DNA from 2 places in the Exiguobacterium sp. s183 genome. Region 2 is predicted to be linked to the other one. Evidence: riboswitches for the same ligand, from Rfam matches in the RefSeq annotation. Region 2 holds a riboswitch; the other holds the start of a gene.

Region 1 (15,943 bases), on a different contig from region 2:
GTCAGCCAAGATGCCGATTGCATGTTTCGTTGGGAAGAATGTCGTGATTTGACCCGTCACCGGCGAAACGACCTGACCTGAGCTTGGTTCAATCGCAAATCCTTCTCCCATCATCCGACCAGAGAAGACTTGATCTGGTACATCATCAAGTGACAACAATACACCTGACATCGGAGCGAGGAAGCGATGATCAGCTTGTTCAGCAGCTTCCGGTGTAATCACCGCTTTTTCAACTTTTTCTTTCGGTTTATACTCGCCACCTTCGATGATGGTCGCGATTTGTGATTTGAGCGTATCCGACTTCGGTCCAAAGATGGCCTGAATGTTATCCCCTACTTCAAGGACACCGGCAGCACCAAGTGTTTTCAGGAGGTCTTTGTCGACTTGTTTGACGTCATTGACCGTAACACGAAGTCGAGTGATACAAGCATCCAAATGTTTAATGTTTTCAGGACCACCGAGTCCAACGAGCACTTCATACGGCAAGTCGTCCCCAATACCGGCTTTGTCCCCTTTCGCGCCGGTCTGAACGTCACGACCAGGGATTTTCAGGTCGAATTTTGTGATGGCGAAACGGAATCCGAAGTAATAGATGACCGCAAAGACGAGTCCGACCGGAATGACGAGCCACCAGGCCGTTCGGTTCGGCAAGACTCCGAAGAGAAGATAGTCAATGAGACCGCCAGAGAATGTCATCCCAATCTTGACGTTCAGTAGATGCATCGTCATAAAGGAAAGACCGGCAAAGACAGCGTGAATTCCAAAGAGAAGTGGTGCAACGAAGACGAATGAGAACTCGACTGGTTCTGTGATACCTGTCAAGAATGACGTGAGGGCAGCTGAGAAATAGAGACCTTCGACGTCTTTCCGACGTTCTTTTGGAACCGTATGGAACATGGCGAGACAGGCAGCAGGTAACCCGAACATCATGAACGGGAATTTCCCGGTCATGTACGTACCAGCTGTGAACTCGACGCCGTCACGTAGTTGCGCGAAGAAGATCCGTTGGTCACCTTGCACGAGATCACCGGCTTGGTTCGTATATTCCCCGAATTGGAACCAGAACGGAGAATACCAAATATGGTGAAGACCGAACGGAATCAAGGAACGTTCTACCAATCCAAAGATGAATGCTGATAAGGCAACGTTTGCCTCGATGACCGTACTTGAGAACGTATTGATCGCATTCCCGATCGGTGGCCATATATACGCGAGCGCAATCCCGATAATCAAACTGAATGCGGCCGTCGCAATCGGGACGAACCGCTTCCCTGCAAAGAATCCTAAGAAATCTGGCAACTTGATGTTGAAATACTTGTTGTACGCATAAGCTGCAACAAGACCTGCGATAATACCCCCGAATACCCCCATTTGGAGCGTCGGGATACCGAGAACGGTTGCATACTGCGGGTCGCCTTGAGCGATTTCCGCGGTAATCCCGTTCCACGTGCTAATAACTTTGTTCATGATCAAATAACCAACAATGGCTGCTAGACCAGCAACCCCATCCCCGTTCGCCAGGCCGATTGCGACCCCGACGGCAAACAGTAACCCTAAGTTCGCGAAGACGATGTCCCCGGCATCTGTCATGACTTGCCAAATCAGGACAAGTGAGTCATTTGCCAGAAACGGGAGCAATTCAACGAGGTCCGGGTTTTGGAATGCGGTACCAAACGCCAAGAGAAGACCGGCTGCCGGTAAGATCGCAACCGGAAGCATGAGTGCTTTCCCGACCCGTTGTAAAACGCCAAACACTTTCTTCCACATCATGGTTCCCTCCTTTGTCAGAATACTTACTTTTTCCCTCTAACGTTTGGATGAAACCGTTTCATATAAAAGAAAAAGACCAACCCCGAAGGATTGGTCTAGATGATGATTAGTTTGCTTTCTTTTCGTTACCTGAAGCGATAACCGCTTGAATTTCTGATTTCAATGCATCCGAACGTGGTCCGAAGATTGCTTGAATGTTGTTACCAACTTCAAGGACACCAGAAGCGCCAAGGCGTTTCAACTCATCTTTGTTGACTTGGTTCTTATCTTTTACTTCGACACGAAGACGTGTGATACATGCATCGAGGTGCTTGATGTTTTGTGAGCCACCAAGACCAACGAGGATATCTTGTGCAAGTTCCGAACCAGTAGCTGTTGATTGTTCAACAACCTCATCTTCACGACCTGGTGTTTTAAGGTTGAACTTACGGATAACGAAGCGGAATCCGAAATAGTAAACAACCGCGAACACGAGACCAACTGGAATGACGAGCCACCAAGCCGTACGACCTGGAAGAACACCGAAGAGTAAGAAGTCGATCAAACCACCTGAGAACGTCATCCCGATCTTAACGTTCAAGAGGTGCATCGTCATGAACGAAAGACCTGCGAACACTGCGTGTACTGCGAAGAGAAGTGGTGCTACGAACAAGAATGAGAACTCGATTGGTTCTGTGATACCAGTCAAGAACGATGTAAGGGCAGCAGAAGCCAAGAGACCACCGACAACCGCTTTACGCTCAGGACGTGCTTCATGGTACATTGCGAGTGCTGCTGCAGGAAGACCGAACATCATGAACGGGAATTTACCAGTCATGAACGTACCTGCTGTCAATTCAGCACCGTCACGAATTTGTGCGAAGAAGATCGCTTGGTCACCACGAACGACGTTACCCGCTGCATCTGTGTATGAACCGAATTCAAACCAGAACGGTGAGTAGAAGATGTGGTGAAGACCGAATGGAATCAATGAACGTTCGATCAAACCGAAGACGAACGCTGCCAAAGTGCGGTTTTCATTCAACATGAAGTTAGAGAATGTGTTCAAACCGCCCTGTACTGGTGGCCAAACGAGAAGCATTACGAAACCAGCAACGACTGCTGCTACTGCTGTTACGATTGGAACGAAACGTTTACCAGCGAAGAAACCAAGGAACTGTGGCAATTCAATATTGAAGTACTTGTTATAGGCCCATGCGGCGATGAGACCCATGATGATCCCTCCGAATACCCCTGTTTGGAGTGTTGGGATACCGAGTACGTTCGCGTATGCTGGGTCACCTTGTGCTAACACTTCAGGTGTGAGTTCGAGCCAAACACCCATCACTTTGTTCATGATCAAGAATCCGACGATTGCCGCAAGTCCGGCAACCCCGTCACCTGCTAAACCGATGGCGACACCGACTGCGAACAAGAGCGCCAAGTTCGAGAAGATGATTCCACCCGCTTGCTCCATCAATTGAGCGAATTTCACGACGCCTTCGTTTGTTAACCAACCAGCGCGTGATGTAAGTTGTGGGTTTTGCATTGCGTTACCGAATGCAAGAAGAAGACCGGCTGCCGGCAAGATCGCAACAGGAAGCATAAGTGCTTTACCGACTTTTTGAAGAACACCAAAGATCTGCTTAAACATCAACATTTCCTCCTTTTTTTAAGTACGTATAAACAATATGATAGCGGCGTAGATGTCAGACAACCGACGTATCTAAACGTTTTCATAAATCACGTTTATAAAAACAGAAAAGGCATGAATAAGGATAGAACGTAGACCTCTCCCAATGGAGAAATCACATAACGTTCCACTCCTTACTCATGCCTGATCGAATCAGTAACACGTAAGACACGTGGTATCATTTATCTACTTGTTAGGCGCTGGAGATGCATCGTCAAATATGTCGCTTCACCTCGTGGGACGGGACGCTTTAACTCGCGTTCCATGATGCCCATCAGCTCCCAAGCAGTACTATAGCATAGCGGATATTCGTCGCGCAACACCTTTTCAATTTTTTGTGGTGCCTCGACCATCTCACCCGTCGCAACCCGCTCAACGGCGTACCTTAAGTGCCGAAGTAAGCGCTTATAATCGAGTGAAGTTCGGTCCAATTTTACGTTCAAACGACTCTCAATCGTCTGGACGATTTGGCCGATGATTTGGTTATGACGATTCACTTCCAGGACATTTTTGAACGTCGTCGCTGAGTGAATATGGAGGGCAATGAATCCAGTCTCCGCATCTGGAAGAAGTACGTTCAATCGTTCATGGAACATATCGACGATTCGTTCCGCGAGCGCAAACTCGTTTGGATAAAGGGATTCCGTCTCAAGTAAAAACGGATTCGTCACTTCCATCCCTTGCTCGATTCGTTTCATCGTGAAGAACAAATGGTCGGTCAAGCCGATATGAATGTGCTCATCGACTTTTTTACCCGTACTCGTCTCGATGAAGCCGACGATTTCTTGCATGAACGCAATAAAATCCTCATCGACATGTTTGACGAGCTCTTGATACTGCGACTGTTCTTCTTTATCTGTCAGTTGATACACTTTCTCCGGGACGCTGGCCGGGTCGACGAGGTCGCCTGGTTTTTTGCCAAAGCCAATTCCCTTCCCGAGTAGAATGACTTCCGGATCCGTATCATGTTGACAAATGACAACGCTATTATTCAACACTTTTTTGATCGTATACATCGGTAATGTCATTCGCATCGCATCCCTTACTAAAAATCGTTTCGCTATCTAGTATATCGGTTCATGCCCTAAAAAAGTAGGGACAAAACAAAAAAGGCGAACATTTCTGTCGCCATTTAAAACATTGAATAACCGCTCTTTCGTAAGAAACGAATCGTCACGCCAGCCAAGATTGCTCCGAGCAACCCGAAACCGAGCATGAACAAATCGAGAAGTTGCAATCCGACGAGTCCTTCATAGATTCCCGTGAGTGCAGTTGACGTCTCGGTCACGTAACTCGAAAGTTTGACATTATCAATCATCATGATGACAAAAATCGGATAAATGAACACGAGTGTCCATGTCTTTTTAAGTAACATATTCAAGATGAAGCCGATACTGAAAAAAATCGTCATATATAAGACGGCCCCAATGACTGCTTGGATAATATGCATGTGATGTCCCCCTTGTCCGCTCTCCATTATACAAAATTCTGACCGACGTGGTCAAAGAACTTCCTATGACAATTTCGAAAGAAAACAGCTCGTTCTGAATCAGAACGAGCCGTACGTTAATCGAAAATTAGAACTTCCCTTTTTTGAGGACAAGTCCGTATTTTTTCAATTCGATGAAGTGTTTGTTGTCGATGACTTTCTTCATGAATGAAGCGTTGCGACCGAAGATTTTTTTACCCATGACGATTCCGATTCCATCGTTATGACCGAGTGAAGCAACTGTTCCTTTGCTCTCGTAAGTGAACTTCGAAGTCGATTTGCCATTGATGAGCGCAGCGATGTTTTTCGCAACGTTGTGCGCTTGTTGTGTTGCGATTTGTGCCGTCGGTGGGTATGGACGGTTCGAAGCAGGGTCCATGACTGCCGAGCAGTCACCGATGATGAAGACGTTGTCGTGACCTGGTGCACGGTTATCCGCTTCCACCATGACACGGTTACGAACCGCTTCAAATCCTGATTTTTCGATGATCGGGCTACCACTTACGCCACCTGTCCAGATGATCGTGTTGGCGTGGATCGTTTCCGTCGTGTCACCTTGAAGTGGACCAAACGTAACGACACCTGGCTCAACACCTTTGATTCCGTTACCGAGTTTCATCTCGACACCGTTACGCTCCAACCATTTCTGTGCGTACGTTGTGAGTTCTGGGTCGAAACCTGGAAGAACCGTTGGCGCTGCTTCAATGTTGACGATACGAACAGCTTCGCGTGGAACGTCATATTGTTTGCAAAGCTCTGGGATTCGGTTGACGATTTCACCGAGGAATTCGATTCCCGTGAATCCAGCACCACCGACAACAATCGTTACGAACGAGCTGTCAGAAGAACCGTTTGTTTTATATTGAGCGAATGAGTACTCGATGTGCTCTTTAATTTTACGAACACTGTTCAATGAGCTAATTGTCATGGCATTTTCTTTCAAGCCTGGGATACCGAATGTTTCCGGTACACCGCCGAGACCGATGACAACGTAGTCGTATTCGACGACGGAACCATCTTCAAGCGTAACTTGTTTCGCAGCAGTATCGACGCGATCGACGATCCCTTTGACAAGTTTCACACGTGATGGGTTCACAATATCGTTAATGTAAATGCGTGCTTGGTCTGGGTTCATCGTTCCAGCAGCTGGTTCGTGAAGCCAAGTCGTTTGGTAGTGATAATCATGCTTGTTGATGAGCGTGATGTTCGCGTCACCTGCAGCGAGTGTCTTTTGAAGGTTGACGGCTGTGATGAGTCCGCCAAAGCCCGCGCCAAGAATAACAATGTTAGGTCGTTTCATGTTCATTTCCACCTTGTTTAAAGTTTTGTTTTTTCGAACAACTATGTTGTGTGTTTCTTCACATAGATGTTCACAATAAAGCCCATTCTTGTTCAACATCTGTTCACAATTGCTTCTGTTTCATTGTACGCTCTTTAAATTGAATTCTCAATGGAAAAGCTTATCTTCTTGAATTTTTTTTGAAAGTGTTGCATGTTTGTACTGAATGGATTTAATTCAATAAACTCTCTATAATAAATGTATACGCTTTGAGGAGGAATTCGATGAAGACGACGAAAGATGTAATCATCATCGGTGGAGGTCCGGTTGGACTGTTCACCGCATTTTATGCAGGCATGCGCCAACTCGATACGACGTTGATTGAAAGTTTACCGCAACTCGGCGGTCAATTGTCAACGCTCTATCCTGAAAAATATATTTATGACATCGCTGGCTTCCCGAAAGTGAAAGCACAGGATCTGATCGATCAATTAAAAGCACAGGCTGATCAATTCGAGCAAGACTACCGCCTTGGCGAAACGGTCGAAACGGTGGAACGTCTCGAGGACGGCACGTTCGTTTTGACGACGAATAAAGAAGAGTACCATACGAAAGCGGTCATTATCACTGCCGGAAACGGTGCCTTCTCGGCTCGTCCACTCGGTCTTGACGGTTGCGAAGATTACGCAAACCTTCATTACTTTGTCGACAACATGGAGAAATTCCGTGATCGCCGCGTCATGATTGCCGGTGGTGGCGACTCTGCTGTCGACTGGGCACTCATGCTCGAAGGGATCGCGAAAGAAGTACACATCGTCCACCGCCGTGACCGTTTCCGTGCTCACGAACATACGGTCGAACAAATGAAGGCATCGACGATTAATGTCCTTACGCCGTACAACATCGAGTCACTCTCAGGTGAGACACACATCGAATCTGTTGAATTGACGGATAAGGACGGCGAGTCGAAAATCGTTGAGATCGATGATTTGATTTGTAACTACGGATTCGTGTCATCTCTTGGCCCAATCAAGAACTGGGGAATGGAATTTGAGAAGAACACGATCCGTGTCGACTCACGCATGGAAACGACAGTTGCCGGGATCTTCGCTTGTGGTGATATCGCCACATACGAAGGAAAAGTGAAGCTGATTGCGACAGGTTTTGGTGAAGCACCAATTGCCATCAATCAAGTGAAGCAACTTGTGGACCCGACTGCACGTCATCCGCAACACTCGACATCTGTATTTGCCGGGAAATAATGATCAATCCTCTGTGGACCGTGTCCACAGAGGATTTTTTCATTTCCGCATCGTCTGAATGATGACCCGGTCAATCCAGTCATCGAGTTGCGTGAACACGAAGCCCGCCTTTTTCGCTTCAGCGATCGACATGTAATAGTCGACGTCCGAATCATATGGGGACGACTCCCCATCTTTTATGATATGGACCGGTTTTCCGACATGTTGTCCGATTCGCTCCATTAAAGCACCCATGGAGATGAGACCGTCACTCGCTGCGTTGAAAGGACCAGTCACGTTCGCACGTCCCACCCATTCTAAAAATGCTGCTGCTTCCGCACTCGAGATGAAGCCCATCTTCGCTTCTGGATGATGCAGCACAATCGGTTCCTCGTTGCGAATCGCGTCCACATAAAATTTGAGTCGATCTGTATAATCATCTGGTCCGAGGACGATCGGTAAGCGTACGGTCGCAACTGGGAATGAAGCTCGATGGAAGAAGAACGACTCAGCTTCTCGCTTCCCTTGTCCGTAGTCATGCTCAGCCTCTAGATGATATTCATAATGGAGCGGATTAAAGTCACTTTCTTTTAATTCAGGACCCGGCGCGTAAACCGACATTGTAGACGTCAGGACATACTTTCCGACCTTGTCCAAGAACGCATCTGAGGCGATTTTTGCCTGATACGGAGTAAAACAAATGTTGTCATAGACGAGATCGTAACGTTCGCGTGCCAAGTCTTTCATCGTCGCGACCGATTGCCGGTCTCCTTTGATGGACCGAATCCCTTCGGCTTCCGGCACTTGCAACTGCCCCCTCGTCACAATCGTCACATCATCCCCCGCCTCCGCGAGTCGTAAGGCAAGTCGTTTCCCGAAATAGCGCGATCCTCCAAAAATCAATACTTTCCTCATCACCCTAGCCCCCTTCAATACGATTCTCTTCCCTACATTCCCTTTCCCCGACGTTCCGTAACTGGTCGAATCGCACAAAAAAAAGACTATGGCGCTCCATAGTCTAAAATAATTAACATTCTCCTGGTGTACCGGCGTTCGTCGCCGTTCGGAAACTTGAACCGCAGCCACACGTGGCGATGGCATTCGGGTTTTTAATCGTGAAACCCCCACCGAGCATCGACTGTTTGTAGTCAATCTCGAGCCCATCGACGACCCCGTGATCGACTTCTGCGACGATGACGCGGACGCCGTGATGGTCGAATTGAATATCTTTATCCGTCTTCTCCTCATCAAAGCCCATTCCATATGAAAGTCCTGTACATCCGCCACCTTGGACCTTCACTCGCAAGTATTGCGCATCTGGACGTTCGGTCTGTTTCATCATCTCTTGCACTTGAAGTGCTGCTGATTCTGTCAAATGAATCATCTGAACTCCTCCTCATTTTATCTTCATTTCAAGTCAATTGACTTGTAGTTTTGTACATTATCTTGTATAACTAAACTGTAACAAAAAAAATTAAATCGTTCCATCTTCGGGGCAGGGTGAAATTCCCGACCGGCGGTATTGAAGAATTTATTCTTCTCAGCCCGTGAGCGAGCAAGGCGTTGCTTGCTGATTTCGTGAGATTCGAAAGCCGACAGTACAGTCTGGATGGGAGAAGATGGCGGCATCCGACCGATATCCGGATGTTTTCTTTGACGTGGACTTTTCCACCTTGGAAAACATCTATTTCGTATGCGCGTAAACTCTCCCGATTGTCTTCATTGCAATCGGGTTTTTATATGCGACGGGTGCCATTCATCGAGGAGCGACCTAAAGGAGAGATTCTGATGAAAACTACGCGCAACAAACGACTGACAACTATGGTGACTTTGGCGATGCTAGGGACGATCTCGTTCGTACTCATGCTATTCAACTTCCCGCTCCCATTTTTACCACCATTCCTCAAAGTGGATTTCAGTGACATTCCTGCACTCATTGCCGGAATCGTCTTTTCCCCACTCGCAGGTGTCGTGGTCGTCGGATTGAAAAACGTCTTGTACTATGTCTTTAACGGTGGCGGTGTCCCGGTCGGAGAAGTCGCAAACTTCTTCGCAGGTGTCGCATTCATGTACCCGGTCGCATGGTTCTACCACAAACGGAAGACGAACAAAGCACTCGCTTCCGGACTACTCGCCGGTACAATCACGATGGCACTCAGCCTCGCCATTTTAAACTATCTCGTCATCTTGCCAGCCTATGCTTTCTTCTTCGGAATGGCAGATATGGCCGACCCGGCCGTGAAGACGGACCTCGTCCTTTACGGGATCTTACCGTTCAACTTGATTAAAGCAATCTTGATCAGCGCACTCTTCGTTCCACTCTTCTTGAAATTGAAGCCGTGGATCGAACGTCAGCGCGTACAACTTCAAGCATAATCGATATACGAGCACTTAGGCGTTGCCTAGGTGCTTTTTTTCAATCCGATGGATCAGGAGGAGTTTGATTGATGAAACATGAAGAGGATTTGATTGATTTTTTACAACAAGATGCAGAACTTATGAATCACCTTCGCACCGTTGCTACCCTTCGTCTGCCAGACTGGTGGATTTGCGCGGGCTATATTCGCGCAAAAATATGGGACCATCTTCATGGATACGATGCACCGACCCAAACGGACGACGTCGATGTGATTTATTTCGACCTTACCCAGTCGGAAGAATCCATCGAAAAAGAATTAGAACAGGTGTTGAATCAACTCGACCCGAGCGTACCTTGGTCTGTAAAAAACCAAGCGAGGATGCATCATGTGAACCATTTGCCACCATATACGTCATCGGTCGATGCGCTAGCGCACTTCCCCGAGACGGTGACCGCAATCGGGGTACGTCTCAATGTAGACGGTGAGCTCATTCTCTCAGCACCCTATGGCGTTCAAGACCTTCTCACACTACAAGCTAGACCTACACCGTATTTTGAAACAAGCACCCCAAAACATCCAATCTACTTGAAACGAATGGCTCAAAAAAATTGGACAGCTCAATGGCCGAACGTCAAATTGTATATATCATCCCTACACTAAAAAACGCGACCACCGAAGTGATCGCGTTTTCTTATACTAATTAGAGAAGAAGTCCAGCCAATGTAGCTGACATCAAGTTTGCAAGCGTACCTGCGAGAATTGCGAGGACACCCATACGTGCGATGTCACCACGACGGTTTGGCGCCATACCACCAAGACCACCGAGAAGGATCGCGAGTGATGAAATGTTTGCGAAACCACAAAGTGCGAATGCGATCATTGCTTCTGTACGAGCTGACAAATCACCAGTACCGATGATTGGTGCAAACTCAGAGAAGGCAACGAATTCGTTCAAGACTAATTTTTGACCGAGGAAGCTACCAAATTGTACTGCATCTGCCCATGGTACACCGATGACGAATGCAAGTGGCGCGAACACGTAACCAAGGATCAATTCGAGTGACAAGCTATCAAATCCGAAGAGTCCGCCGACTGAACCGAGGATCAAGTTGACGAGCGCAATCAATGAAACGAACGCGAGAAGCATTGCACCGACGTTCAAAGCAAGGAAGAGACCGTCAGAAGCACCACGTGCCGCTGCATCGACGAAGTTCGCCGCTCTGTCTTCTTCTTCCTCTGCAATCTCGATGTCATCATCGTATTCTTCTGTTTCTGGAACGATGATTTTCGCGAACAAGAGACCAGCTGGAGCTGCCATGAAGCTCGCTGCGAGCAAGTACTCGAGCGGTACACCGAGTGCTGCGTATCCAGCAAGTACAGAACCGGCAACCGATGCAAGACCACCGACCATAACTGCGAAGAGCTCAGACTGTGTCATCGTAGGAAGGTAAGGCTTGATGACAAGCGGTGCTTCCGTTTGACCGACGAAAATGTTTGCTGTTGCTGAAAGTGACTCTTTACGTGACGTTCCTAAGGCTTTCGCGAGTGCCGTACCGAGGATACGGATGACCCACTGCATGACGCCAAGGTAGTAGAGTAACGCGATTAATGATGACATGAAAACGATAATCGGAAGGACTTGGAATGCGAAGACGAAGTTGTCACCGCCGACCGCTGTTCCGAATACGAACGCGATCCCGTCACCGGCCGTATTCAAGATGGCTTGAACCCCGCTCGAGATCCATTCAAGTGCCGAACGTCCCCAAGACGTGTACAGTACAAGGAAAGCAAACGCGAATTGAACAGCGAACGCTGCCAAGACCGTGCGCCATTTGATGGCTTTACGGTTGGTAGAGAAGATGTAAGCGATTGCAATTAGTGCCAAAATACCAACCACACTCATGATTTTCATTGATGTTGTGCTCCTTTCATATTAAACAAAGCGATTATATGTGTCATACCCGAAAAGAGATGTGCCCTACCGTTTGAAACGCTTTCTTTTTCTCGTTGTTAAACGTCAGACAACCTACATTCGAACCTCTTAGAATATAACATCCATCTTTTTAAAATGCAACGGGTGAAATAAAAAAGTTTGAGGTCATCCCTCAAACTTTTTACCATGCCATCTCTTCTATTTTTTCATACACCTTCGTCACTAACTCATCCGGTGTTTCACCGGTCACGACTTCCCCGTCGACGAGGCAAAAGAGATCAAGGGAACAGACGCCACAGTAGCCTGTACAGCCGTATTCGACCACATCGAGATCAGGATCAGACTCTAATTTCGCTCGGGCCACTTGTGAGCCCATCGCTAAATTCGAGGCGCAAAATTCGATGATTGGATTCATCATATATGTCACCGTCTTTCTTTACGTGAATTATCGGAAAATGGTTCTTCTACGGCAGATTATAACATGATACAGTTGAAGAGTAACAAAGGGGGATTATTATGCGCAAATTAGTCGTCTTAGGGGGCGGTTACGGGGGTATGCGTGTCATCGAAAGAGTTCTTGGACATCAGTTGAAGGACGTATCGGTCACGCTCGTCGATCGCTTACCTTATCATGGATTAAAAACAGAGTATTATGCGCTCGCTGCAGGAACAGTCTCGGACCGCGATATTCGCATCGATTTTCCGGAAGAAATTGACTACATATACGGACAAGTCACGGATATCGATACGGAAGACAAGATGGTTCTTCTCGCGAGTGGAGAAAAAGTACCGTATGATGACCTCGTCATCGGATTAGGCTGTGAAGACAAATATCATAACGTCCAAGGGGCAGCAGAGTTCACGTACAGTATTCAAACACTTGAAGAATCACGAAAAACACAGCAAGCGATCAACGGGTTACGGCCTGGCTCGGTCGTCTCGGTCGTTGGAGCCGGATTATCCGGCGTCGAACTCGCAAGCGAACTACGCGAGAGTCGTCCTGATTTGACGGTTCGCTTGTTTGACCGTGGACCTTCCGTATTATCATTCTTATCCAATCGTGTCTCCATGTATGTGCAATCTTGGTTCGAAGAGCACGGAGTCGAAGTCATCAACAACGCCAACATTACGCGCGTCGATGCCGATGGATTATGGAACCATGAAGATTTGTTCCCTTCCGACTTGACCGTATGGACAGCCGGTATTCAACCGGTCGCTGTCGTACGCAATCAAGGATGGGAGCTTGATGGAGGCGGACGTGTCAAACTGACGGAGCACCATTTCGTCCCTGGCCTACCAGACGTATTTGTCGTCGGAGACAATGCGAGCTTGCCATACGCACCGTCCGGACAGCTCGCCGAAGCTCAGGCGGAACAAATCGTTCAAGTGCTCCTCTGTAAATGGAAAGGACTTGCCTATCCAGAGTTACCAGACATCAAATTGAAAGGGACGCTCGGTTCCCTCGGTAAGAAAGCAGGCTTCGGGGTGTTCATGGGGAAACAATCACTCACCGGCAAAGTCGCCCGCTTGTTGAAGTCCGGCATTCTTTGGAAACATAAAGTCATCAAGTAAACAATTGCGAATGGACCTGACGGGTCGATTCGCTTTTTTCATGCACCGCATCACCGATTTTCTGTTACCGTTACGTCCTCTTGAGTCAAAAGTCTTGTATCTGAATCCCCTGTATCCTTATCTAAATATTCAGATTTTTAATGCCATCGACATATTCTATCCGTTGGAAATACTTGTTACTCTATGAACACGGCAGTACGACATCCTGTCATCTTGCCTACTACCTTAAAGGAGGAAACAAGTTGAAGAAAATCTGTAGCACCGTCCTTGCATCATTGCTCGTCTTATCAACCGTCCCAGGAGGCGCGGAAGCCGCCCCGAACAAGGAGAAAGAACGCGTCCTCGTCGTCTTCAAAGAATCGGCAAAGAAAATCCCGCTCTCGATTGAAGGCATGGAAGTTAAACAACAGTATTCGAATATTCCTGCAGCAGCACTCGAAGTTCCGAAAGCTGCCTTGAACGGACTGAAGAATAACCCGCATGTCGCACACGTGGAAGTCGATCAAACGGTACATATCGAAAACCAAAACCAGGATTGGGGAATCCCTAAACTTCAAGCTCCTTCCGCTTGGCAAAGTGGATTCACTGGGAAAGGTGTCAAAGTATCCGTCGTTGATACGGGTATTTCCGCTCACCCTGACTTAACGATTGCTGGTGGTGCCTCGTTTAGTACGGTCACGAGTTCTTACGCCGACGATAACGGTCACGGTACGCACGTCGCCGGGATTATCGGAGCCCGTAACAACAGCATCGGTACGGTCGGAATCGCTCACGAGGCAAGCATCTATGCCGTCAAAGCACTTGAGGCGAACGGTAGCGGTAGTCTATCAAGCATCATCGCCGGTATTGATTGGTCGATCACAAATGACATGGACATCATCAACTTGAGTCTTGGGACGACAAGCCCTTCGACGACACTCCAACAAGTCGTAGATCGTGCGAATAACGCAGGCATCCTTGTCGTTGCGGCAGCCGGAAACAACGGACGTACCGATGGGTCGGGCGATCTCGTTAACTACCCAGCGCGTTACAGTTCGGCAATCGCCGTCGCTGCGACGGATATCAACAACAACCGTGCCTCGTTCTCAGCGACAGGTGGCACAGTCGAAGTCGCAGCACCTGGTGTCAGCATCAATTCAACCCTCTCAAATGGCGGCTACGGTCAAATGAGCGGGACATCGATGGCGACGCCTTACGTTGCAGGTAACCTTGCGCTCATGAAGCAAGCCTTCCCAACGTTATCGAGCACGCAACTCCGTACGAAATTATCGCAAGATTCGATTGACCTCGGTACGGCAGGTCGTGACACTTGGTTCGGAAATGGACTCGTCCAAGCCCCTACTTCTGGTGGTACGACACAACCGGTACAAGCACTCACGGCGACAGTATCGACTTCGAAGTCATACTACTACGCGGGTGAAGTCGTCTCGATTTCTTCAACAGTACGTAATTCGAATGGCCAAGCGGTCGCGAACGCCGATGTCCGTGTGACGGTCACACAACCGAACGGCGCGACACTCGTCGGTACAGGCAAGACGAATGCTTCAGGAGCGATCACGTTCACACTCTCTACGAACTCTTGGTCACAACGCGGTACGTATCAAGTGAAGTCTGACGCGACGCTAACTGGTTACACGGCTGGTTCAGCAACGTCTTCGTTCCAACTTCTTTAACCGAAAAAAATCGAGCGCTTCGCTCGACTTCACTGATTGACGAACCAAGTCGCATCATACGACCTGGTTCGTCTTTTTTTGATTCCAATTCATCAGGTAAAGTGTTCAACAAGTACTCTAGTTTTGTAAAACTGATAAAACAAATCCTCATATTTCGTTTTCGAAAGAATAGGTAAACAAAAAACGAACCTTGCCTTCGCATGGTCCGCCTGTCGTCAATACTCATTTATGATTGCTTCGCTTCAATCGCCGCATATACTTTTCTTAACTGAACGACGCCTTCATCAATTACTTCCCCGTCTAACAAGACGAGCGGATAGAACCATTCGTCCTCTTTAAGTGCCTGTGCAAACTCGTCTTCACTCTGTTCGAAGTCGATATATTCGAACGAAAAGGATTGCTCTGGATACTTTCGTCCGAGTGCACTTTGTAACCATTCATACGTCTCGGTCGAACTCGGTGCACCGACACAACTCGCACATTGAACTTCAGCCCCATATACCGTAATTTTCATCTTCATTCCCCCTCAAAACCATTATACAAAATCCTTCCCTTACTCGATGATGAAACGCTCAGCGTAAATGATTGAGAAACACTCTCAAACTTGCTAGAATAAAGTAGAACGAGAAAGGGGTAGATACCATGGAAATGTTTGATCAAGTCCAAGAAGTGCTCGATAAATTGCGTCCGTTCTTGCTTCGTGACGGCGGAGACGTCGAACTCGTAGATGTCGAAGAAGGCATCGTCAAGCTCCGTTTGATGGGTGCTTGCGGCAGCTGCCCGTCTTCAACAATCACGCTAAAAGCTGGTATTGAGCGTGCGCTCATCGAAGAAGTACCAGGCATCGTCGAAGTAGAACAAGTATTCTAAGCAAAAAGGGAGACATTCGTCATCCCTTTTTTTCATGCTTCCATTCATCTAAGCTCTCAACCATATAGGTTGGGAGTTTTTCTT
Region 2 (15,943 bases):
AACCGGCTCCTAAAAACGTTGTCGTGGTCGATCGAGCGAATCGATGAGCGGGACCGCTTGCAGTATGAGAGTTTGACGGACCCGTTGACGGGCTTACATAATCAACGGGCGTTACGCAGCTGGACGACAGAACGATTGAATGACGTGGCATCCTATCCGCTCTCGCTTTTCCTCGTCGACTTGGATCATTTCAAGTCGATCAACGATACGTATGGACATGCGTTTGGGGATGAGGTGTTGATTGAGGCAGGACAGTTATTCACGCGCAGCGTTCGGGCGACGGATCTGGTGACGCGGTATGGTGGGGAAGAATTTGTCTTCGTGTTTCCCCGAATGGATGAGGCGGCAGCCCATCTGGTCGGTGAAAAGATACGTGAAGCGTTGAAACGCCATGATTTTGGTACGGAAGGGACGCGCATCACGGTGACGGCGAGTATTGGGATCGAGACGATTCATGAATATGAAGACCTGGATACAGTACTCCGGCATGCGGACCGAGCCATGTATGTCGGGGCCAAGTTTAATGGTCGTGACCGGGTCGCCCACTATCAAGAACTATCCACAGAAGTCAGATGAAAGGAGGATCCACCAAATGGCGGATCCTCCTTTTGTATGAAAAGATTATGAGTTCGTATTATAAAGTTCTGACTCCACCGCATGAACGGCGGCTGACCAAGAGCCGTAGCGATGTAGGATCGCTTTTGTCGAAGGCTTGTTGTTGCGTTTCGCCCATTCTCGATATGCTTCGAATGAGAGGGAGAAGCCCATTTCCTGAATGGCCTCACGTAGCGCATTGGATAATTCTGTTTTCGAATAGGTCACACTTGCCTCAAGTCCTGCCTCGGCACAGGCATCATGCCACGAACCGAACGTCTTGACGATATGATAATGGCTCGGTGCCTTCGGATGGAGCTTTCGCCATTGCTGATACTTCTTCAAGGTGATGATCGAGCCCATGTCTCGCGAATAAAGTGCAAGCGTCTCGATGATGTCCTCACGTGTATACTTCGGCATTTTGTCTGGCAATTCGACAGTTGCTTCTCCATGCCATTCATAGCCTGCGATGGCAAGTGCCTCAGCCCATGACCCGAACTGTCTGATGATGGATTCAGGAGATGGCCAATTCTGTTCCATGGCAAAGCGACGGTAGACAGAGCGGCGTGGACGTTCCTTCAACAAGTCCCCGAGAAGGCGGATGCAATGGATCATCCTCTGTTGTTCGGTGGACAGGTGATGGGATTTAGTGGTTAGCGTTTGACTCAATGATGGTTCCTCCTTCCGTGGACTCAATTCTGAACCGACAAAGATGAAAAAAATGCTCCTACAATCATACTATCGGATGGTTTTTCGGATTTATTAACGTGATTTTGAAAAATATTAAACAATTTCTAAGAATTGGATAGGTCTAAAGTCACAGATAAACATTTCAAAAAATGGTAACAGTTCTATTACAAATTAAATCGAATTTCGAGATAAATGTAAACAAAAAGTTTTAATCAACCAAAAATGTCATATTTTTATAAAAAAGTACCCAACTGGAGAAATGGGGTCATCGCCTTCGCTCCAGATGAGTACCCTTCTATAATAAATTTAATTTTCAGACTAATCAATCGAATATTGAAATTACATCAAAAAATTTTTAACAGCTGGTCAACGAAAGTCCAATTCTGCTAAAATAGGCGCATTGAGTGAAAAACAGAAAAGAGGATTACCATTATGACAGTTTGGTTATTTTATACGTTGCTCGGATTGATCCAAGGATTTACGGAGCCGATTCCGATTTCATCAAGTGGACATCTTGTTATCTTCCAAGAATTATTTAACATCGACTTGCCGGGATTGTCATTTGAAGTTTTCGTAAATTTTGCATCGCTCCTCGCGGTCTTGACGGTCTATCGTAAAGATGTCATCCGCCTCATCGTCAGCTTATGGACGTTCCTGTTCAAGAAAGACCGGACTGATGAAACGATGGTCGACGTGAAGTTTATCGGCTTGCTCCTCGTCGCAACGGTTCCAGCCGGTGTGCTCGGTGTCATTTTTGGTGACTGGATTGGAGAAGTACTCGGTGGCGTCGCGACGGTCGGATATACGCTCATCATCACAGGTCTCGCGCTTTGGTTCATTCGAAACATGCGCGGGAACAAAGGAGACGGCGGAATCACGTTACGTGACGCCGTATTGATTGGACTCGCACAAGCGGTGGCGCTCATTCCAGGAATCAGTCGCTCTGGAGCAACCATCGTCATGGCAATGTTGCTCGGAATCAAGCAGGAATCAGCACTTCGCTTTTCGTTCTTCTTGTTCATCCCAATCAGTCTCGGGACGATGATTTTGGACGGACCAGCGTTATTTACGAACCCAGAAACACGTGACTTGTTTGGTCCGCTCATCCTGGCGTTCATCGCTTCTTATGTGTTGACTGCGATTTCGTTGAAGTGGTTCCAGCACATCATGGCAAAAGGTGAATTAAAGTATTTCTCATATTATTGCTGGATTGTAGGGCTTCTCGTCGTCCTCTTTCTCGCATAATCGAGACGCTACTCTCACGAGTAGCGTTTTTTGTTTTGCGAAATAAAAACAATTGCGATACAGTAAATCTGTACAAACAAATATTCCTTCGGGGTCGGGTGAAATTCCCAACCGGCGGTGATGGGCCATGCCCTAAGTCCGTGACCCGGGCGCACGTGTGCGAACGGTGGATCTAGTGAGACTCTAGAGCCGACAGTATAGTCTGGATGGGAGAAGGAACAAAAAACAGGTCCGCGTGACCTGTGCTTCGTCGTACGCTTTTCTGTAAAGAAAACGTTTATTTGGCTTGTCCAAAAACGATGAAACCCTCCCACCAAGACCCTAAGGACCGTTCCTTAGGGTCTTTTGTTTGTACGGAAAAAAGGAGGGAGAACGATGAAACAGTACATGCAACAAGCCATCCAATTGGCGAAATCTGCCGACGGACAGACGGGTGTGAACCCGCTCGTCGGCGCCGTTCTCGTCAAAGACGGTCGCGTCGTCGGGCTAGGTGCCCATCTCAAGGCGGGCGAACCGCATGCCGAGGTTCACGCCATCAAGATGGCAGGTGCGGCAGCGTACGGGGCGACACTGTACGTCACACTTGAGCCGTGCTCGCATCATGGAAAGACACCACCGTGTGCCGACTTGATTGTTGAATCCGGAGTCAAACGAGTCGTCATCGCCATGAAAGACCCGAACCCACTCGTTGCGGGAAAAGGGATCATGCGTCTGAAGTCGGCTGGCGTCGAGGTGGAAGTCGGTTTACTTGAAGAGGAGGCTCGGGCACTGAATCCAGCGTTCTTACGGGCGCTTGAGACGAAGCGACCATACGTCATCTTAAAGACGGCGACGAGTCTTGACGGAAAAGTTTCCTTGGATTCCGGTGAGAGTCAATGGGTGACGAGTTCGGAAGCTCGTCGTGACGTCCATGAACTGCGTGCCAAAACCGATGCGATTTTAACGGGAATTGGAACGGTGCTAGCGGATGATCCGGCACTGACCGTTCGATTGGACCATGAGACACGTCAACCGAAGCGAGTCGTCCTCGACCGTGACCTTCGCTTGCCTCTTGCGAGCACGCTTGCCCGAACGGCTGAAGACGTCCCGGTGCTCCTGTTCACCTCGTCAGACGACAGAGAAAAACGGGAACAGGCACGTGCCATGGGAATCGAGTTATTCGATTATACGTCGCTCGGAAACGTGCTCGAGACACTTTACGCGAACGGAGTTGGACGCTTATTGATCGAGGCGGGACCGACACTTGTCACGTCCCTTCTTGACGGAGGGTACGTGGATGAATGGGTCGCCTATCAATCACCGCGCGTGTTCGGCGGGAAAAACGGTGTTTACCGTTCACAACAAGAAGGTTCGCTGGATGCGATTTCTCGTTTTAAGATTCAGCAGGTCGAGACAATCGGACCTGATCTGAAAGTCGTCCTTCGAAAGGGGGCGCACTGATGTTTACAGGAATCGTAGAAGAAATCGGTTCGGTCAAAGCGGTGAAACGAAACGGTCCGTCCTTGCGGCTCGTCCTATCGGGGGCAAAGGTGCTCGATGACGTAAAAATCGGCGACAGCATTTCGGTAAATGGGATTTGTTTGACGGTCACAACGTTTGATGCGTCGACATTCGCCGTTGATGTGATGCCTGAGACACTGAAAGCATCCAGTCTAGATGGCGTGAAGCCAGGAACGCGCGTCAATCTCGAACGAGCGATGCCGGCGAACGGACGATTCGGCGGGCATTTCGTGTCCGGACACGTTGACGGCGTCGGGCGCATCACCAAGAAGCGCCCACTCGCAAATGCCGTATATGTCGACATTCAATGTGACCCTTCGCTTCTCCCATACATCGTGCCGAAAGGCTCGATTTCGGTGGACGGAACGAGTCTGACCGTATTCGACGTATCTGAACGTGGGTTTACGTTGTCGTTGATCCCGCACACGTATAGTGAGACCGTTCTCGGGTCGAAGCACGTTGGTGACCCCGTCAATTTGGAATGTGACTTGTTAGCAAAATATATGGAAAAACTAGTCGGACAATCAAAGATGACACTCGAATCTTTGGCATCACAAGGTTATGGAAAGGCGGGATGGTAATGTTTGATTCGATTGAACGGGCTATTAAGGAATTAAGACGCGGACGTCCGATCATCGTCGTCGATGACGAGTATCGTGAGAATGAAGGTGACTTTGTCGTACTTGGTGACAAAATGACACACGAAACGATGAACTTTTTAATCACGGAAGGGAAAGGACTCGTCTGTGCGGCCGTCGCCGAAGAAGTAGCGGCACGCCTTGAGCTTGCACCAATGGTGACGAATAGCACGGACCCGCATGGTACGGCGTTCACGGTCAGTGTCGATCATATCAATTCGACGACAGGCATCTCGGCGAGCGAGCGCTCCCATACCGTTCGTGAATTAGCGAACCCGACATCACGTCCCTCTGACTTTCAACGACCGGGACATCTCTTCCCGCTCATCGCCAAAAAAGGAGGGGTCTCGGTTCGTCGTGGTCACACAGAAGCATCCGTCGATTTGGCACGCCTTGCAGGCAGTGAGCCGGTAGCCGTCATCTGTGAAATCATTCGTGAAGACGGAGAAATGGCCCGCGTCCCGGACTTGGTTGATGTCGCAAAACGTCATGATTTGGCGTTCATCACAATCGAAGCATTGGTCCAGTATATGGAGACGAGTCTTGTCACGCGCGAAGCGGACGTGTCACTCCCTTCATCGAAAGGGACGTTTCGAATGATTGGATACGAGAATCGATTCGACCGACAAGAGCATGTGGCACTCGTGACCGAGACGCTTACAGACGTCCCGCTCGTTCGAATCCATTCGGAATGTTTGACAGGAGACGTCTTCGGGTCGTTCCGATGTGACTGTGGTCCGCAACTTGATGCCGCCATTAAGAGAATCGAACAGGAGTCGGGCATCGTCCTCTATATGCGTCAGGAAGGACGAGGGATTGGACTCGTGAATAAACTGAAAGCCTATGCCTTGCAAGAGGAAGGGTTGGATACGGTCGAGGCGAACGAGGCACTCGGATTCCATCCCGACATGCGTGACTATCGTGTCAGTGCGGCGATGCTCCGCGACCTCGGGGTGACCCGAGTACGACTCATGACGAACAACCCTGAAAAAGTCGATGCTCTTGAATCGTGTGGCATCACCGTCGTCGAACGTGTCCCGCTTCATGTCGGCGCGCACGAAGCAAATGAATCATATCGTATGACGAAACAACTCAAAATGAACCATATCGGAGGATGAATGAGATGACATATACATTTGAAGGTAATTTAGTTGGAGAAGGCTTAAAGATTGGAATCGTCGTCGGTCGATTCAACGACTTGATCACGATGCGTCTACTCGACGGCGCAAAAGATGCGTTGAAGCGTCATGGCGTGAAAGAAGAGGACGTGTCGCTCGCATTTGTCCCGGGTGCATTCGAACTCCCGCTCGTTGCGAAAAGAATGGCAATGAGTCAAAACTATGATGCGGTCATCACGCTAGGGGCCGTCATCCGTGGTGCGACGCCACACTTTGATTATGTGTGCAATGAAGCGGCGAAAGGAATCGCACAAGCGAGCTATCAATCGGAGGTCCCGGTCATCTTCGGTGTATTGACGACGGAGACGGTTGAGCAGGCGATTGAACGGGCTGGTACGAAAGCAGGGAATAAAGGCTGGGAAGCAGCGACGTCAGCCATTGAAATGGCCAATTTATTGAAGCAAGTGTGAGGAAGAACCGGGTGCATCGTCGCCCGGTTTTTCAATTGGGATAAGCAGGGTAAAAAGACTGAAAATTGGGTAAAATAAACTCATGGAACGATTGCATATATTCCAGACAAAAGGGAGGTTTGGCACATGGCAACTTCGCATGAATCATTGACGTTACAGTTACAACAACAAGAGCGACTCCATCACCTGCTTTCGTCACTCCTCAATCGCTTTTTAACAACAGAGATTGCGGATTTCAAAAAGCGGGTTGACCAGTCGCTAGCCGAACTTGGACATTATTTCGCGGTCGACCGCGTCTATGTCTTCGATTACGATTTCACGAATCAGGTTTGTCACAACACGTTCGAGTGGTGCGCCGAGGGCATCACCGCCGAGATAGACAATCTTCAAGACGTGCCGATCGACGTGCTGCCCGAATGGGTCAACACTCACGTGGCAGGTGAGACGATGTACATTCCACGCGTGGCAGATTTACCAGAAACCAGTGTCGTCCGCGGGATTCTCGAACCGCAGTCGATTCAAAGCTTGCTGGCGGTCCCGATGATGCAAGGCAAGACGTGCCAAGGGTTCGTCGGATTTGATTCCGTCGTCTCGGAGCGAACGTACACGGAATACGAGCAACAGGCACTGCAAGATTTCAGTAACGCACTTCTCGGTGCGGTCGAACGGCACCGGATCGAGGCGGGACGGGAAGAGGCACAGCGTATCCTCGCCGAGCGGGAAAAAGAAATGATTGATTATCAAGAGGGGCTCGTCCGGACGTTGTTACGGCTGTCCGCACTACGTAACAATGAGACGGGGAACCATATCGAGCGGGTACAAGATTTGTCGACGCTCTTTGCGACGATTTTATATGACCATCATCACCCGGACGTGTCGCCACTCTTCATCGAAGGAATTCGACTCGCGGCACCGCTTCATGACGTTGGGAAGATTTCTGTACCAGATTCGATTTTATTGAAGGCGAATAAGTTATCCGACCAGGAATGGGTCTTCATGAAAGATCATGTGCGCGTCGGGGGTGAAGTGTTGAAGGATCTCCAGATACAGTTCCCTCAAAACTACTTTATCCAAATGGCTTATCAGATCGCGCTCTATCATCATGAGCGTTGGGACGGGACAGGATATATCAAAGGGTTGAAGGGAGAGGAGATTCCACTCGCGGCCCGAATCGTCACCATCATCGACGTCTATGACGCGTTACGGACGGTTCGCCCGTATAAACCTGCTTTCTCCCATGACGATACGATTGTCGCGATGAAAGACATGAAAGGGGCGTTCGATCCGACGCTGTTTGATCTGTTCCTGCTCCATCAAGAAGAGATTGCCATCATGTTCGATCAGACTTTTAAAGCACACTAATAAAGGAGACGCTCCCCCGAGGGCACGTCTCCTTGTTGATTAGAATGTTTCAGATGTTGTTTTCGCTTGCATGTGGAGTTGGATGTAATCCGGTCCACCTGCTTTTGAATCCGTTCCTGACATGTTGAATCCACCGAACGGCTGGTAGCCGACGATTGCGCCTGTGCAACCACGGTTGAAGTAAAGGTTACCAACGTGGAAGTTTTGGCGAGCGAACTCTTGGTTTGCGCGGTCACGCGTAAGCACTGCACCTGTCAAGCCGTATTCTGTGTTGTTCGCGATGTCGATCGCTTCTTTAAAGTCTTTCGCTTTTGTGAAGGCGACGACTGGTCCAAAGATCTCTTCTTGCATGAGACGTGCTTTCGGGTCGACGTCTGCGACAACCGTCGGCTCGATGAAGTAGCCTGTTGAGTCATCGGCGTTTCCACCTGCGACGATACGTCCTTCTTCTTTGGCGACATCGAAGTACGATGTGATTTTCTTGAAGGCTGCTGCGTCGATGACAGGTCCCATGAAGTGTTCGTTCTTCTCTGTGTTTCCGACAGAGAGTTCGTTCGTGAGTTCGACGACGCGGTCAAGTACCGTATCATAAACGCTGTCGACGATGACGGCACGTGAACAAGCTGAACATTTCTGACCTGAGAATCCGAATGCCGATTTGACGATCGATTGTGCTGCGAGTTCGAGATCCGCTGACTCGTCGACGACGATTGTATCTTTTCCGCCCATCTCTGCGATGACGCGTTTGAGCCAGATTTGACCTTCGTTCAATTTAGAAGCACGTTCGTTGATGCGGAGTCCCACATCACGTGATCCTGTGAAGCTGATGAAACGAGTCTTCGGATGGTCGACGAGGTAGTCTCCAACTTCTGCACCCGGTCCTGGGATGAAGTTGAGGACACCTTTTGGAAGACCTGCTTCTTCCATCACTTCGACGAATTTTGCAGCAACGATTGGTGTCGTCGAAGCTGGCTTCAAGAGAATCGTGTTACCGGCAACGATTGCCGCAACCGCTGTACCGGCCATGATTGCGAACGGGAAGTTCCATGGGCTGATGACGATCCCGACCCCGAGTGGGATGTAGTCATAACGGTTGTATTCGCCTGGACGGCTCTCGACTTTCTTACCAGGTTTGAGTTCTAGCATTTGACGTGCATAGTATTCCATGAAGTCGATCGCTTCTGCCGTATCCGCATCTGCTTCGTTCCATGGCTTACCTGCTTCTTTGACGAGATAAGCTGAGAACTCGTGCTTGCGCTTGCGGACGATGTTCGCTGCTTTGAACAAGACGTCTGCGCGGACGGCTGGGTCGACATGGCGCCATGAGTCGAATGCTGTGAGTGCTTCTTGCATCGCACGTTCTGCGAGCTCTTGGTTTGCTTTTGAGACGCGACCGATCACTTCTTCTTTGTTCGCTGGGTTGTAAGACGTGATTTTTCCTTCCGTCGTAACCTTTTCCCCACCGATTACGAGCGGATAGTCTTTCCCGAGCTCACCGTTCACTTTCTCGATTGCCGCTTGGATCGCATCGGCATTCTCTTTTTGTGTAAAGTCTGTGAATGGTTCATGTTTGTATGGAATCATTCTCGTTCCCCCTTAAAGTGATGTTGAGCGTTAAAGCGCTTACGTCTGTATTGTATCGAAATTATCGTAGAAATCCTAGTGAAACAATTTTCCAGAAATACATGCCATTGGAGCGACGATTCGAGACATGGTAGGATGGGGGAGAACACGGCTTTAGAAAGGACGAACAACATGAAAAAATGGCTCATTCCGCTCCTCCTCGTCTTCACGCTTGGCGCATGTGGGAACGACGAAGAGACGGTTATAGAAGAAACGAAACGCGCATTGCCAGACGCTGTCACGGAAGTGTATGCAGACTATCAAACGGCGCTCGAATCGGGCGATGCCGAGGCGCTCGCAGCCATCGACTACGCGGGTCGATTGACTGACATTCCGGCGACCGGTGCCGTCACGCGTCAGCTCGCCCCGGGTGACATCTATGAGAGTTGGGTCAACGAGGACGAAGACGTGGCGTTTCTCGTTCATGAAATGGTCGACCAAGACGGCAATCCGCTCCCGAACCGGCTCAGTAAAGTCGCTGTGAAAGAAGGCGACGACTGGTCGCTCGTCATCACGCCGACTGCGTTACCAGAGGATGTTATCGCCGAAGTCGGAGAGCTCCTCATCGGGATACAGGCCAACGAATATGGGGTCAACGCAGAAGCGAACGCCCGTCTTGCAGAGGTTCCGGAAGATGAGGCGGGACCAATCTATGACCGAGTCAATGCCCAGACCGACTATACGGCACTCGAGGCGGACAATAACGTCTTTCTTTTGATGGCGGAGACGTTGACGGTCGAAGAGAACCAAGCCATCATGGCCGATTATTTTAAAGCATATGAGAAGTGGTATACCGACAATGAAGAGACGCTTCAAAAAGCGGCCGCCACTGAAGATCCAATCGAGTATATCGAAGTTCTCGATCCATTAAAGACAAAACTAGAGGAAGCGATCGATGGTTTTGACGAACAACTCGTCGACCCGTCGTTCGGTTAAGGAGGAAAACAGATGCTCGCACCTACATTTTCATTACCAAACCAAAATGGAGAGATGGTCTCGCTGAAAGATTATTTAGGTAAGAAAGTCGTTTTGTATTTTTATCCTCGTGACTCGACACCGGGTTGCACGACGGAAGCGTGTGATTTCCGTGATGCGATGCCGAAGATGGAAGGCGCGGTCGTCATCGGGATTTCAGCGGACAGTCAGAAGAAGCACCAGAACTTTATCGCGAAGAATGAGTTGCCGTTCGACTTGCTCGTCGATGAGAATCATGAAGTGTCTGAATTGTACGGCGTTTGGCAACTGAAGAAAAATTACGGGAAAGAGTACTACGGCATCGTCCGTTCGACGTTCCTGATCAATGAAGACGGCTATATTCAAGAAGAGTGGCGTAACGTCAAAGTGAAGGGACACGTTGAAGAGGTCGTATCTGCCATTCGTTCGTAAAATGAGCAAAAGCGGTATTAGACTGTAGACTACATAGGTCTACAGTTTTTTTTGACCAAGTACAGGCACGGAGCTGCATCGCTTTCTCATCGAGAAATAGTCTCTTAATCAACGATTCGTATGGATTGTGAAATCGCTGCTTTTAGATTCTGAGATATATTACAATCATATTTCGAAATAAATTTTAAGAAGCTCTTAAGAACAAGGTTTCAGGGAAAATATTACAATTATATAACGTGTTGAAAACGCTTTCTTTCAGTGGCGTACCTTGACTCGATTGTGAATGTTCTGAAAAATATAGGGAGAGCGCTCAAATCAAGAACGTAGGAGGAGAGCAACACAGTGAATCAAATTGAAAGTTGGCTGTCGAGTTTATCAAATCTCGTATGGGGGCCACATCTATTAATCTTACTCGTCGGGACAGGAATCTTCCTGACCGTCCGTCTCGGCTTTATTCAAGTGACGAGGCTTGGTGTCGGCTTGAAAGAGGCATTTATTCCAAAGAATGAAAAACCAAAGAAGAAACAACGAGGGGACATCTCGCATTTCCAAGCATTGATGACGGCCTTGGCGGCCACGGTTGGTACCGGAAACATGGTCGGTGTCGCGACGGCGATCGTCCTCGGGGGACCAGGCGCAGTCGTTTGGATGTGGTTATCCGGTTTTGTCGGAATGGCGACGAAATATGCGGAGGCCATCCTAGCGGTCAAATATCGCGTTGTCGATGAACGAGGCGAAATTGCCGGTGGACCGATGTATTACTTAGAACACGGGCTAAAGAAAAAATGGCTCGGCATGTTGTTTGCCTTATTCGCATCGGTCGCAGCTTTTGGGATTGGGAACGGGGTACAGACGAACTCAATCAGTCTCGCTTTGAACAATTCGTTCAACGTCCCAATGGTTGTGACAGGAATCGTCATGATGGCGGTGACGGCGTTTGTCATTTTAGGTGGTGTCAAATCAATCGGAAAAGTCGTCGGGATCTTCGTCCCGTTCATGATTTTTGCATATGTCGGAAGCGGGCTCGTGATTCTCATCATGAACTTTGAATTGGTACCGGGTGCCTTATCGACGATGTTCTCGAGCACATTCAGTGCCGAGGCCATCGGTGGAGGTGCGTTAGGTGCTGCGATTCGCTACGGGGTCGCGCGCGGTGTGTTCTCTAACGAGGCAGGACTTGGATCTGCACCGATTGCGGCCGCGGCAGCGAAGACCGATTTCCCGGGACGACAAGCACTCGTCTCGATGACACAGGTGTTGATTGATACACTCATCGTCTGTTCGATTACCGGACTCACGATTGTCATGGGTGGTCAATATACGGAAGGACTCGAAGGGATTGCTTTGACGCAAGCGTCATTCGCCTATTTCTTAGGACCGATTGGTGAAATCATCGTGACCGTCTCACTCGTCTTCTTCGCCTATTCGACCGTCCTTGGCTGGTGTTATTACGGGGAACGTTCCGCATACTATTTACTCGGGGAAAAAGTCATCGTCCCGTATCGTGTCCTCTATATTTTAGTCGCAGGACTCGGTGCGATGACGACGAACTTGAATTTGATTTGGTCCATCTCGGATGTGTTCAACGGTCTCATGGCGATTCCGAACTTGATTGGGCTCTTGTTCCTGTCGGGTGTCGTCGTCGCCGAGACAAAGCGATTCGAACTCGAACGAAAAAAAGAAGCGGCGCAGTCTGCCGCATGATTAGAAAACCCGCCGAACAGCACGTGTCGGCGGGTTTTTGTCATACCTTGAATTGTCGAATCAATGAATCGAGCTCTTCCATCTTTTGTTGCGATTGTTCGGTCGCTCGGTTCAACTCAGCGAAGCGATCGACGGACATCGTCACTTTTTCAGCAATCTCCTGAGTCCCGAGCGCTCCATTGTTGACGGTCGTCGCCACGTCTTGAATGACGCCGATCATATTTGATGTCAGTAGCTCAAGCTCACCCGCGGCAGCGGCGAACTCGGTCGCCGTCGTCTCAAAACGTCCCGCGTCCTCGCTATATTGGCCGGCCGCCTCCTCGAGTTGGTCATAGTCTTTCAACACGTTCGTATCGAGGAAGTGAAGCATCTGACCTGAGCTTTCATTCAAATGATCGACCGAATGGAGGACGGTCGTCGAGATGGCTTGGATGCGTTCGACGGTCGCTCGGCTTGTCTCGGCAAGTTTTCGAATCTCATCAGCAACAACGGCAAATCCACGACCGGCCTCACCGGCACGCGCTGCCTCAATGGAAGCGTTGAGGGAAAGCAGGTTCGTTTGGGCGGCGATGTCGAGAATATCGTTCGTGAGCGTTGCGATTTCACGGACAGCTTTGGCGTCTTGCATCGCTTTCTCTAAGTTCGTGCGTGTCGACTGCAGAACGCTGATGGCGTTCTCCTTCGCTTCCACCGCATGCGACTTCAGAGAGAGGGCGCGTTTATCAATCTGTTTGGCTTCGACTTTTCGCTCATCAGCCATCGTCACGATATGATGAATCGTCCGTTCCATATCCGACGCAGACGCGTTCATCTCTTGCGCGCTCGCGGCCGTCTGTTGCATGCCGGCGGTCAAGTCTTCGGTCGTCGCCGCAGTCGTCGTCATATACGTATCGAGTTCTTTCAATTCGTCATACATATGGGTTGATTGTTTCGTCACGCCTGTTGTCACATCGTTCACTTGCAAAATCAACTGACGTAAATTGGCGATGAACTGATTGAAGTCACGGGCAAGTCCTGCGAACTCGTCACGACGTTTCACGGGAATCGACGTCGTCAAATCGCCTTCGCTCGTTGCGAGTTCGTGCATCTTCGTCTTGAACTCTTTGAGTGGTTCAAAAATCGAACGGAAAATGAAGAGCATCATGAGAATCGTCATGACAGCCGCGACTCCGAGAACGATGAGAAGTGTCAGCTGAACCTGTTCAAACATCTTAGCCGCAGCAGCTGTGTCCGTTTGAATTTCTTCACGGTTCAAGTTGACAAGAAGACCGAGAGCGTTCGAAAGGGTATCCGCGCTTGCGGTAGCCGTATCACGAATGTATTCTTCCGCAACTCCTTCACCTTCTTCATTTGAAATACGGATAAGTTCGGTCATGACAGTCTGGAAGTCGTTCCAGTTCGCACTAGCTTCATCAAAAAGTTGTTGATCCTCTTCCATAATAATTGTCGCTTCATAGCCATCCATCCGCTGTTCTAAAATCGCGACGGATGCTTGAATGTCTCGCTCGATATTTTGTTTCGTCACCGCATCGTCGACTAGAGCGTGACGAATGAGGTGGCGTCGAATTTCGAGCAATTGTTTATCGACCTGATGGATTTGGTCCATCCCCGGTACCCAGGAGACGGTCATATCTTCTTGAGCCGCTTTTGAGGCGTTCAAGGCATACCAAGAGTAACCGCTTACACCGAGAAGTAAAACGAACATGATGCTGAAAGCGGTGATTAGTTTATTTCGGATCGACATATGATTCCTCCTTAACGAATCGTTTCTCTACATAAGCATAATCAGAATCGCGCTTCGACCGTATAGCTGATTTTGAAAGCGGGTCAATATTCGAGGAGGATTCCCCTAGTTTCATAAAAATGAGACAATTTAGAACGAGATAGATTTCCTTTTTTGTCTTATGAAAAAGTGGTATGATAATGAACGATGTATTGAAAACTGTTGGAGGTGGGAATTTTGGCTCGTATTACAGAAGCTGAAGTTCGGCACGTTGCCGGACTTGCCCGACTTGCGATCACGGATGAAGAAGTGACGCACTTCACGGAGCAATTGACAAAAATTCTCGAGTTCGCCGAGCAACTCGATGAGCTGGATACAACGGGCGTCGAACCGACGACCCATGCCCTAGATTTGAAAAACGTACTACGCAAAGACGAGGTTCGTCCATCGCTTCCACGTGAGGAAGTCGAACGGATGGCACCTGACTGGGAGAACGGTCAAGTCCGTGTCCCTGCGGTCTTTGAGTAAGGAGGCCTTTCATGAGTTTATTTGACCACGGTGTAGCGAAACTGCATACGTTATTAAAAGAAGGCGAAGTCACGGTCACGGACCTCGTCAAAGAGTCGTTCGATCGCATCGAAGCGACGGATGACAAAATTGGTGCGTTCTTGACGCTCAATGAAGATGCGTTCGAGCAAGCGAAACGCATGGATGAGCTCGCCAAAACATCAGATAACCCGCTCTTCGGGATGCCAATCGGTGTGAAAGACAACATCGTCACAAAAGGGATGCGCACGACATGTGCCTCGACGTTCCTCGAGAACTTCGTCCCGGCCCACGATGCGACAGTCGTCGAGCGTCTTCATGATGCTGGTGCCGTCACGATTGGGAAGTTGAACATGGACGAGTTTGCGATGGGTTCATCGAACGAGAACTCGGCGTTCAAACCGGTCCGTAACCCATGGGACCCGACGCGTGTACCAGGAGGTTCTTCAGGCGGTTCAGCGGCATCGGTCGCAGCTGGACAAGTCCTCTTTAGCCTTGGTTCGGATACGGGTGGTTCGATTCGTCAACCAGCCGCGTATTGCGGTGTCGTCGGGATGAAACCGACATACGGTCTCGTCTCACGCTTCGGCCTCGTTGCCTTCGCGTCGTCACTTGACCAAATCGGTCCGCTCACGCGTACCGTTGAAGACAATGCTTACTTATTGAATACGATTGCGGGACACTGTGACATGGATTCGACGTCAGCCGAGGTCGAGGTGCCAGATTATACGGCAGCGCTCAACCAAGATTTGACGGGGATGAAGTTCGCCCTCCCAGAAGAGTTCATGGCAGAAGGCGTCGCGCCTGGTGTCCGCGAACAGATTGAAAAAGCAATCGAGACACTTAAGTCTCTCGGTGCGACGATCGAGACAGTATCGATTCCGTCCGTCAAGTACGCGCTCTCAGCTTACTACTTGCTCGCATCATCAGAAGCCTCTTCGAACTTGGCTCGTTTCGATGGCATCCGTTACGGACGTCGTGCCGAAGCGGACACGCTCGACGAAGTGTTCACGTATTCGCGTGAACAAGGTTTCGGTGACGAGGTCAAACGCCGGATCATGCTTGGGACATATGCGCTCAGCTCGGGTTATTACGATGCGTTCTATAAGAAAGCACAGCAAGTCCGTACCCTCATGAAGCAGGACTTCGCGAAAGTGTTCGAAGAGTATGATGCCATCGTTGGACCAACAGCTCCGACGACAGCGTTCAAACTCGGCGAACAGCTCGACGATCCGCTCACGATGTATGCGAACGATATCATGACGATTCCGGTCAACTTGGTCGGTATCCCGGCGATCTCGGTCCCGGCAGGTCTTTCAGAAGGTCTTCCGGTCGGTCTTCAAA

What was found. Region 2 has a riboswitch for FMN ahead of ribD (bifunctional diaminohydroxyphosphoribosylaminopyrimidine deaminase/5-amino-6-(5-phosphoribosylamino)uracil reductase RibD). Riboswitches for the same ligand answer to the same signal wherever they lie in the genome.
Region 1: it holds a riboswitch for FMN, as region 2 does, so the genes downstream of both, KNP62_RS00100 (ECF transporter S component) here and ribD (bifunctional diaminohydroxyphosphoribosylaminopyrimidine deaminase/5-amino-6-(5-phosphoribosylamino)uracil reductase RibD) in region 2, are expected to answer to the same signal.

Annotation. Positions count from the first base shown of each region.
Region 1 covers NZ_JACSKN010000001.1:10,355-26,297, reverse strand. Annotated here, with positions in the region: gene ptsG (glucose-specific PTS transporter subunit IIBC) at 1-1,767, opposite strand, end outside; partial or broken gene ptsG (glucose-specific PTS transporter subunit IIBC) at 1,904-3,403, opposite strand; gene glcT (glucose PTS transporter transcription antiterminator GlcT) at 3,625-4,470, opposite strand; gene KNP62_RS00125 (YuiB family protein) at 4,575-4,892, opposite strand; gene KNP62_RS00120 (NAD(P)/FAD-dependent oxidoreductase) at 5,020-6,231, opposite strand; gene KNP62_RS00115 (NAD(P)/FAD-dependent oxidoreductase) at 6,495-7,472, shown strand; gene KNP62_RS00110 (NAD-dependent epimerase/dehydratase family protein) at 7,512-8,366, opposite strand; gene KNP62_RS00105 (HesB/IscA family protein) at 8,479-8,835, opposite strand; FMN riboswitch at 8,934-9,076, shown strand; gene KNP62_RS00100 (ECF transporter S component) at 9,240-9,827, shown strand; gene KNP62_RS00095 (nucleotidyltransferase family protein) at 9,899-10,471, shown strand; gene KNP62_RS00090 (NupC/NupG family nucleoside CNT transporter) at 10,512-11,723, opposite strand; gene KNP62_RS00085 (YuzB family protein) at 11,926-12,162, opposite strand; gene KNP62_RS00080 (NAD(P)/FAD-dependent oxidoreductase) at 12,261-13,316, shown strand; gene KNP62_RS00075 (S8 family serine peptidase) at 13,559-14,989, shown strand; gene KNP62_RS00070 (YuzD family protein) at 15,216-15,503, opposite strand; gene KNP62_RS00065 (NifU family protein) at 15,632-15,859, shown strand; gene KNP62_RS00060 (TIGR01457 family HAD-type hydrolase) at 15,879-15,943, opposite strand, start outside.
Region 2 covers NZ_JACSKN010000006.1:177,916-193,858, reverse strand. Annotated here, with positions in the region: gene KNP62_RS13935 (sensor domain-containing diguanylate cyclase) at 1-576, shown strand, start outside; gene KNP62_RS13930 (homing endonuclease associated repeat-containing protein) at 622-1,263, opposite strand; gene KNP62_RS13925 (undecaprenyl-diphosphate phosphatase) at 1,717-2,529, shown strand; FMN riboswitch at 2,610-2,751, shown strand; gene ribD (bifunctional diaminohydroxyphosphoribosylaminopyrimidine deaminase/5-amino-6-(5-phosphoribosylamino)uracil reductase RibD) at 2,905-3,969, shown strand; gene ribE (riboflavin synthase) at 3,969-4,610, shown strand; gene ribA (GTP cyclohydrolase II) at 4,610-5,785, shown strand; gene ribH (6,7-dimethyl-8-ribityllumazine synthase) at 5,791-6,255, shown strand; gene KNP62_RS13900 (GAF and HD-GYP domain-containing protein) at 6,382-7,617, shown strand; gene pruA (L-glutamate gamma-semialdehyde dehydrogenase) at 7,657-9,201, opposite strand; gene KNP62_RS13890 (hypothetical protein) at 9,373-10,176, shown strand; gene bcp (thioredoxin-dependent thiol peroxidase) at 10,189-10,626, shown strand; gene KNP62_RS13880 (alanine/glycine:cation symporter family protein) at 10,969-12,330, shown strand; gene KNP62_RS13875 (methyl-accepting chemotaxis protein) at 12,371-14,074, opposite strand; gene gatC (Asp-tRNA(Asn)/Glu-tRNA(Gln) amidotransferase subunit GatC) at 14,291-14,581, shown strand; gene gatA (Asp-tRNA(Asn)/Glu-tRNA(Gln) amidotransferase subunit GatA) at 14,593-15,943, shown strand, end outside.